2 regions of the Flavobacterium sp. FlaQc-28 genome follow, and region 1 is predicted to be linked to the other one. Evidence: riboswitches for the same ligand, from Rfam matches in the RefSeq annotation. Region 1 holds a riboswitch; the other holds the start of a gene.
The links. A riboswitch is a leader RNA that binds a small molecule or an ion and turns the genes downstream of it on or off. The one in region 1 is predicted to bind cobalamin.

Region 2: another riboswitch for cobalamin. It lies ahead of ACHRVL_RS19530 (TonB-dependent receptor); the one in region 1 lies ahead of ACHRVL_RS18870 (TonB-dependent receptor plug domain-containing protein).

The regions. Positions count from the first base shown of each region.
Region 1 covers NZ_JBIPCM010000008.1:168,356-172,790, forward strand. The annotation lists gene ACHRVL_RS18870 (TonB-dependent receptor plug domain-containing protein) at 1-1,316, opposite strand, end outside; cobalamin riboswitch at 1,344-1,549, opposite strand; gene cobC (alpha-ribazole phosphatase) at 1,616-2,152, opposite strand; gene ACHRVL_RS18880 (adenosylcobinamide-GDP ribazoletransferase) at 2,137-2,928, opposite strand; gene cobT (nicotinate-nucleotide--dimethylbenzimidazole phosphoribosyltransferase) at 2,953-4,435, opposite strand, start outside.
Region 2 covers NZ_JBIPCM010000009.1:58,893-63,327, forward strand. The annotation lists gene ACHRVL_RS19530 (TonB-dependent receptor) at 1-1,475, opposite strand, end outside; cobalamin riboswitch at 1,579-1,815, opposite strand; gene ACHRVL_RS19535 (homocysteine S-methyltransferase family protein) at 1,991-2,941, shown strand; gene ACHRVL_RS19540 (hypothetical protein) at 3,201-3,527, shown strand; gene ACHRVL_RS19545 (TonB-dependent receptor domain-containing protein) at 3,639-4,435, opposite strand, start outside.

The DNA of each region.
Region 1 (4,435 bases):
TTTCCAATTTCTGCCTGATAAGAGCTTTCTGGTTTTAAATCGGGATTTCCGCCTTCTTCCCAATATAAATCATTGAAAGTTGGGATTCTGAAGTTTCGAGATAAGTTTAGTTTTAATTGATATAATTTGCTAAACTGATAAGTAGAACCAAAATTGAATAAAATAGGAGATTTGTAATTGTCTGTAAATTCTTTTCGAATCCCAAATTCATTCTTCCAGTCAGTCGAGAAATCTTGTTTTATAAGTAAAGCAGCCGAACCAATTTCTCTAGTGTTATTTCCAAAACCGCTTCCGTAACCTTTTGTTCGGTTATAATCTATGATTCCATTTATCTGAGTCGACTTAAACAAAGTGTAACCTAAATCAGCTTTAGAAATAAAACTCTCCGTTTTTCCGTACGTATATTGATTTTTTGAATTATCAGCATAATACTGATAGTTTTCAAAAATATACGCTGTTTTGAAATTTGCAGTTAGTTTTCCAAAATTACCGTCGTATTCTAATAAGTTTCTATTGAAACCATTTACATACTTGCTTTTAGTTTCCGTTTCAGTAATTAAAGAAGTATTTCTATCTGTATTTGAAGTTTGAGTATATAATTTTAAGCTGTTTTTGGCATTAATTTTATATCCCACATTAGCATTCATTGTAATAACGTCGTATTGTCCGTTTTGATTCCAGCGCTGTTCGCCTCTCCAAGTATATCGATTTAAATATTTATAATCGTTTGTCGAGCTGTTTTTAGAAAAACCAATTTGAGCGCTCCATTTTTCGTTAGAAATATTAGTTTTATAATTGATTCCAATCGTGTTGAAGCTGCCATAATCCAGTCTTAAATTATTTTCAAAACGCTTATAAAAACTCATGTCATTGTTTAAATGCACCGTTCCTCCAATTGCGCCGCTGCCATAAATAACACTTCCTCCGCCTGCTTTTACGCTGACAGAATTATAATCAGAACCAGAAATGGTGTTGAAATCAGTACTTCCGTTCATTTGAGAATTAATGTTAATTCCGTTCCAGATTACTGCAGTCTGCGAAGAAGTAGTTCCTCGAAAAGAAACTGTAGAAAGCATTCCTCGGCCATATTCTTTAAAATAAAGAGTAGAATTAAAATTTAATAAATCAGTAAGTAAAGCTTCATTTTTACTTATGATGGAATCATTAAGTTTTAAAACCGATTGGGAGTTGGAGTATTTTTTTAGATTGGCATCAGAAACCAGAACCTCTTTCAAGTTATTAATAGAATCTTTTTGCGCCAAAATACTTTGACACAACAATAAGAAAAGGCAAGCAACACGTATTTTTAAAGTCATAATTTCTACACTCTTTTTCCCGAGAGCTCGATATTTTGTTATAAAGGCAGGTCTCCTGGCTTGCGTCTTGTTGTTTACCTTCCCATTCGCCGGGGCGAGCAGTGGTTTTGTAGTTTACAACAAGCATTCTTTTTAGAACAAAGCTTACAGTTGCGGGTACAGCTCAAGAATTTTTACTTGATTCCCTTTTAATGTGTTAGAATAAAAACACAACCTTAATTTGCTGCAAATATAAAGTTAAAAATAATGATAATTCAAATTTGTTTTAGTTTTCAGGATAAACTGCAAACAAAAGGACTTTATAATTCGATTTTTATAACCTCTCCAAAGTCGACTTTATTTTGAAAAGCGTCCTTTAACGGCAATGAAGTCAGGTGGCATAATATACTTCTAATTATACCAGCATGTGCCGTAATAACAATTGGAGAATTTATTTTTTTCGATGTAAGTGTGGCTATAAAATCTCCAACTCTTTCGTGTAATGCTGTAAATGACTCGCCATTTTGAGCTTTAACGTTTACAAAATCTTCCATCCAGGGATTTAGTTGCTCTGGCGGAATTTCATTCCATTTTTTCAATTCCCAATCGCCAAAATTCATTTCCATTAAACGCTCGTCTTCTTGATATGAAATGGCGTTTATTTTTGTTTGAATGTATTTTGCTAAAGTAACACAGCGTTTTAGCGGACTTGTAAAAATCAGAGCTTCTGAGGGTAATTGTGAAACAATTTTTTCGAATACTGTTTCAAAAGGTGCTGCAATATCTACATCAGATTGCCCGTAGCAGATTCCTTTCTCGCAGACCGTTTCAGTATGACGAACTAAATAAATTTCCATATCAAAAGAATGCTTAAGTAATAAACAACTTCACAAACTTGCTGCGTTGCACCAAGACAGTCTCCTGTATAACCGTCTATCCATTTTTGGAAATATCTCGCAAGGAAATAACGCATAATAAAAATAGGAATTAAAGCAAGCAGAAATTTAAAGTTGAAATAGGAGAGTATCAATAAAGGAATCAATCCGAAGAAAAAAGACCCGAAAATTTCTTTCCAGCTATGATTCTTAGCAATAGGTTTGCTTTTACTTGAAGCATCGTCTCGAGAATATTCATGCGTGAAAATAATGCTGATGGCAGCCAAACGACTTACAGAATGAGCGGAAATAAATAATAGAAAAACTAATAAATAAGAATTGCTGTTTGTAAAAAGTGAAATTGATTCTGTCAGTAATTTAAATTTTGCTAGAAAAAGTAAAACTAAGCCAATTGCGCCATAAGCTCCAATTGCGCTGTCTTTCATAATCATGAGTATTTTCTCTTTAGTCCATCCTCCGCCAAATCCATCGCAGACATCAGCAAATCCATCTTCGTGAAAAGCTCCAGTTGTTAATACAGAAGCTATGATGGCAAAAATAACTGCTGTTTCTGTTGATAGGAAAAGAGAAAAGATATAGAAAGCAGTAAATGAAATTGTTCCTACAATCCAACCGATAAATGGAAAATATCGTGTTGCTTTATTTAAGTAATCTGGATCATGATTGATATTTTTTGGACAAGGAATTCTCGTGTAGAACATTAAACAGGTAAAGAAAATATGCAGTTCTTTTTTCATTTAAGATAAATTTTTAATTGGAGCTTACTTGCGGCTAACCCCAGCACTTTCAAAACTAGCCATTTCATTTAAAAATGTTTCCGCCGATTTTAAAATCGGAAAAGCAACTGCGCAGCCGGTTCCTTCGCCCAAGCGCAAATCTAGATTTAAAATAGGTTTTGCATTAAGGTAATTTAGTAATTTTATGTGTGCTTTTTCGGCAGAGCAGTGGCAGAAAACAGCATTGTGTTTGATGTTAGGGTTTATTTTTGAAGCAATCAAAAAAGCCGTACTGCAAATAAAACCATCAACTAGAATAAGCATTTTGTTTTCGTATGCTCCGAGCATTCCACCGGCAATTTGTAAAATTTCAAAACCGCCAAAATAAGCCAATTGCTGTTTTAAATCGGCTTGACCCGAATAATTTTGAATGGCGCTTTTGAGCAAGTTTTGCTTTTGAATTAGCTTTTCGTTTTCGACACCAGTTCCTTTTCCAACGCAATCTTCAATAGGTAAATTAGTTAAAAGACTCATTAATACTGATGCTGTTGAAGTATTTCCAATTCCCATTTCACCAAAACCAATACAATTTGAACCTGTTTTGGCAACCGTATCAACAATCGATTTTCCTTTTTCAAAACACAATTCCAATTCGGTTTCACTCATCGCTGGAACATGAAGAAAAGATTGAGTTCCTTTTGCAATTTTAGCATTTATCAATTTCGCATTTGTAGGAAAATCATAGTTTACACCTGAATCTACAATAGACAAATCAATATTATTTTGACTGCAGAAAACATTGATTGCGGCTCCACCTTCAAGAAAATTGGTAACCATTTGGCGAGTAACATCTTGCGGATAAGCGCTGACACCATGATTCGCAATACCATGATCAGCTGCAAAAACCACTATAGCAGGATTTGTTATTTTTGGATTTAAGGTTTCATAAACAGTTGCCATTTGAAAAGCTAAGGTTTCTAAAGTTCCTAAAGCGCCAATAGGTTTTGTTTTTGAATCTATTTTATCTTGAAGGAGTGCGCTGAAATCCGTGTTAATCTCAGTGTCATTTTGTTGTTTTAAATCTAAATCAAGAAAATTAGTTTTCTGTATTTTATCGATTTCAGTACAAAGTGGAGTTTCAGATTTTTGTTTCCAATGTAATTGCTGTAACATTGGCTGATTGTTATAATTTGTTGCTGGTTTGCCGATACAGAAATACCCAAGCGGTTCTATATTCTCTGGTAAATCAAGTATTTTTTTAAATTGATAATAATTGATAATTGAGACCCAGCCCATTCCATAACCTTGTTCAGTAAGCGATAGCCAAATGTTTTGAGCTGCACAAACAGAGCTGAATTTTACAGCTTCGTTACTTCCAATTGTTCCAATCGTAAATTGATTAAGAACAGAACGATCATAAGCAATAATAAGTCCTAGAGGAGCTTCTTCAATTGCTTCTAGTTTTAAGGATCTGTAGAGTTCTTTTTGCTCTGGATTATCGGTTAGTTCTTCGGCTTTTTTGTTATAA
Region 2 (4,435 bases), on a different contig from region 1:
CTGTAAGTAGTTCCCACATCGTATTGCGTTGTAAATTCTGGACGCAATGAACTGTTGCCTATAAAAGTGTAGTACAAATCATTGAAAGTGGGCATTCTAAAAGACTCTTTGTAAAACGCTCGAACTCTGAAATTCTTTATCGCAAAAGGTTGATAAGAAGCCGATACAACCGGGCAGAAAACATGCTGACTATCGCCTTGCTGATAATATTTAACCTGTTCATCGATATAAGCTCCAAGTAAATTAGCTTGAATATCAAGTCGGTTCCAATGCATTTCGCTGGAAATAACGCTTAAATAAGAATATCGGGTAGGATAGGGAAAACGGTATAAATTAGCATCAAGCGTATTAATGGAGAAATCTGCTGCAAGCGACATTTTCCACCAATCTTTTATAGCGTAGAGATTGACAATCGAAGCGTAAAATTCGTTTTGATAATATTTATTGTCCAATGCACCTTCAAGAGTTTTATAATCAGGATCGATATAACGGCTGTAGTCTCTGCTGAATTTTACATTAGTAAGCATTTTGTGTTTTTCGAAAAAGGAATTTTCTACAGAACCATGAATAAAAAAATTGCGATCCCATTGCCTTTGCACATGTTCGTATCTATTGGCTAGAATTGCGCCCGGAAGTCCTCGTTCAGAATCGTAATAATAGGCCTTGAAGTTGGCAAGAGCATTTGAACCAAATTTGGTGTGCAGGTTCAATTCAGCCCGAAGTGCGGTTATATCTCCGTTTTGGCGAACTGCAGTTGTATCATAGCCGTCTTTTTTCTGATAGCGGTATTTGTATTTTCCATCGGCTTTAAGCCATTCAATATTTGAGGAAAGCGCTGTTCTGGAAGTTAATTTTTGCTGATAAAGAACAGAAGGATTTACTAATCCAAAAGATCCAGTTTTAAAAGAAGTTCTAATATTTGTAGTTTTACCCGATTCGAAAACAGGAATTTTTGTTTTTAGTAAAAGCGTACTTGAAGCGAAAAAACCTCGTGCAGGCTGAAAAATAGTCGATTTTTGACCATTATAAAGTTCGATAGCTTCAATATTGTCCAAAGAATATTTTCCTAAATCGACTTGACCGTTTTGCGCATTTCCAACCGTCATTCCGTCATAAAAAACTGCCGTATGAGCGCTTCCTAAACTTCGAACGTTTATGGTTTTTAAACCGCCGATTCCGCCATAATCTTTCAATTGGACTCCCGAAAAATAACGAACAGCATCCGCAACCGAAAGACTGTTTAGTGCTTCAAGCTGTTTGCCTGATAAGATCTGAACAGGCATGGGCGATTCGATCCTAAACTCGCGTTTGCTTGCGGTTAGAATAACTTCTTTTAACGGAAGTGGTTTTAAAGAGTCCAGCTCTTTGGTTTTAGGATTATCCTGTGCCATAATCGGATTTATAAACAAAATCCATAATAAGGCACATAATCCACAATGCAGCAGGCCTGAATGCCTGTTTTTACATACGTGCATAACAAAATGGTCTATTTGTAACAAATAGTTTTAAACGGAAAAAATGAAATCAAATGTTTAGTTTGATAAATGTGTTTGTTTTTAAAACTCTGGTCCACGAGAGTTTAAAATGATATGCAGTGGCAGGTCTCCTGACTTATTCCCATTTTGAGCCGCCTTCCCGCATTAGAAAAATGCAGTGGCAAAAGATTTGATTTCGAAAACTAAAAAAAGCTTTCCTAATCTGTCAAAATGTTGCATGGAATTTACAGTAACGGGCTTGTTCAGGATTTGCACCTGATTCCCTCTTCGTTAACTGCACTTGAAAAGTTGCAGCTAAACCATTGCGGGTGCAAAAGTAAATAAACTCTTTATGGTTATGGTTATGTTTTTGAAAAAAATGCTGAAAAGTGTTTTTGAAAAGAAAAGTAATTGATTTTACTTTTGTTTGATTTTTTATTTTGAGAAATCGAGATTTTGTATATTTATAGTGTTATTTATTTGATTATTAATTGTTTGTATTTAATGAAGTGGAGATGAAAAAGACTAAAAATACGCTGCCAAACGAATCTGAAGATTTGTTTTTGACTGATGGCGGACTCGAAACAACATTGGTTTTTCTAGAAGGTTTTGATCTGCCTTATTTTGCTGCCTTTGATATATTAAAAGATCAAAAAGGATACGACAGTATGAAAAATTATTATTCGCGTTATTTAAAAATTGCCGAAAAGTATAAAACAAATTTTATTTTAGAAAGTCCAACTTGGCGGGCAAATCCAGAGTGGATTGAAAAAATTGGTTATCCAAAAGATTCCTTATTTGAGTTGAATAAAAAAGCAGTTTCGCTTTTAACAGATTTAAAAATAGAATTTTCGAATTCCATAAAATCAATTCTTATAAGCGGCTGTATAGGTCCTCGGGGCGACGGTTATGTGCCGGATAATTGTATGAATGTTGAAGAAGCGAAACAATATCATTTGGCACAAATAAAAGCTTTTAGTCAAATGCCGGTTGATTTTGTATCGGCGCTTACCATGAATTATATCGAAGAAGTGATAGGTATTGTTAAAGCTGCCGAAACTGTAAGTTTGCCTGTAGTTATTTCGTTTACTGTTGAAACTGACGGGAAACTGCCAACCGGAATGAGCTTAAAAGACGCAATCGAAAAAATAGACAAAAGCGTGAATGTACCTCCGTTGTATTATATGATAAATTGTGCGCATCCTACGCATTTTGTAAACGAACTGAAAACGAATGTAAATGAAAATTGGATAAAAAGAATAAAAGGTTTTCGAGCAAATGCATCTTGTAAAAGCCACGCCGAATTAGACGAAGCCACAGAATTAGACCGAGGAATTCCTAAGGATTTGGGTAAAGAATACAAAAAATTAAAAGATACTTTTAGTCATTTAAATGTATTTGGCGGCTGCTGCGGCACTGATGAAGAACATATCCACGAAATTGTAAAGCAATTGAAAGTAGTTTAAAACAGCTTTATAAATCTAAAACTTAAATAATTTGCTCTTTGATTGCGGTATGTTTTAACACATAGAAGCATAGATTTGTTACTTTAAAAAAGGCGTTTTACTTGCCTAAAACACACATAAACAGCTATGTGAAAGAAATGAGTTTCTTTTTGTCTCCTTAAATTAAGCCTATAAAATCTATGTTTCTATGTGTTTAATTTTTTTTGATGTTACCATATAAGATAACCACATTTTGAAAAAAAACATCAAAATTTGAATTATGATAAAAAGTAATACAGAAAAAATAATGGCAGTAAAAGAAACTAAAAGTTTAGAAGAGATAAAACAGTATTTCAGTGTTTTAAAAAAATCAAGCGACAATAACGAAGAATGTAAAACAGAAATCAAGTTTTCAACTTATTATGAGCTTGGATGTATGATTAATAATATGCTAAAATTGTGTGTTTTGGGGCTTGACAATGATAAAGATTCCTCAATTAATGTTGGATTAATTTTAGAACACATTATCGAATTATTTCCTTTAGACGAATTTGAACTGTTAGATAAAATCAATCAACAGTTTGCTGGAGAATCTTCACTGGTTTAAAAGTTTTTGTAAAAAAAAAGCGTTGCAGCTATTTGTTTAATTTCGGACTTCAAATCAAACTAAAAACAAAAAGCTCCAGATTTCTCTGAAGCTCTGTTTTTATTGCTGTAATTAGTTTATTCTATTTCTTTCGTCTTCATTTCCAAAATCACGCTGTTTTGATTTAATGTTTTGATTGCCAAATTTATAACTTAATGAAATTCTAAAACCTCTAGTGTCTCCATAACTTTTTATATTTGTTTTTATTCCGTTTGAAGTGTAGGTAATTAATGGTTTTTGTGCATTTAATACATCTTCGGCTAGAAATGTAATTGACAAGTTTTTTTTGAAAGTGAGCATTTTAACCGAGATGTCTAAAATGTTCAGAGTCGAAATATTAAAAATTTGATAACGTCCAGGAAGCTGTAAACCGTAATTTAATCCAATAAATACTGTTTTGCTATTGTTTATAGTAAAGTCATTATTGCTGTAAATATATCCGTTGTATCCATCTATAGAACTAATGAAATTTGTTCTTGATTTTACATTTTGATAGTTTAAATTAAAACCAGTAAAACTGTTCCACCAAGAATATTTATTGAAGTTGTACGAAGTCGAAAAACCTATTTGATACGTATTGGCATAGTTTAACGGCATTCTCTTGGTGCTGTTTGTTTCAGGATCGATGATAGATAATTCCTGCCCGAAATCTGAAACCTGAGAAAAATACACAGAGTTAACCCATTTTTGATTTCGGATAAACGAAAATTCAAAATTATCAATTAACGAAGGTTTTAAATATGGATTTCCCTGCGAATAAGAATAAGGACTTGTTTGAATTACAAAAGGATTTAAATACTCAAACTCAGGTCTGCGGATTCTTCGACTGTAGTTTAAAGAAAAAGAATTGTTTTCATTTGGCGCATAAG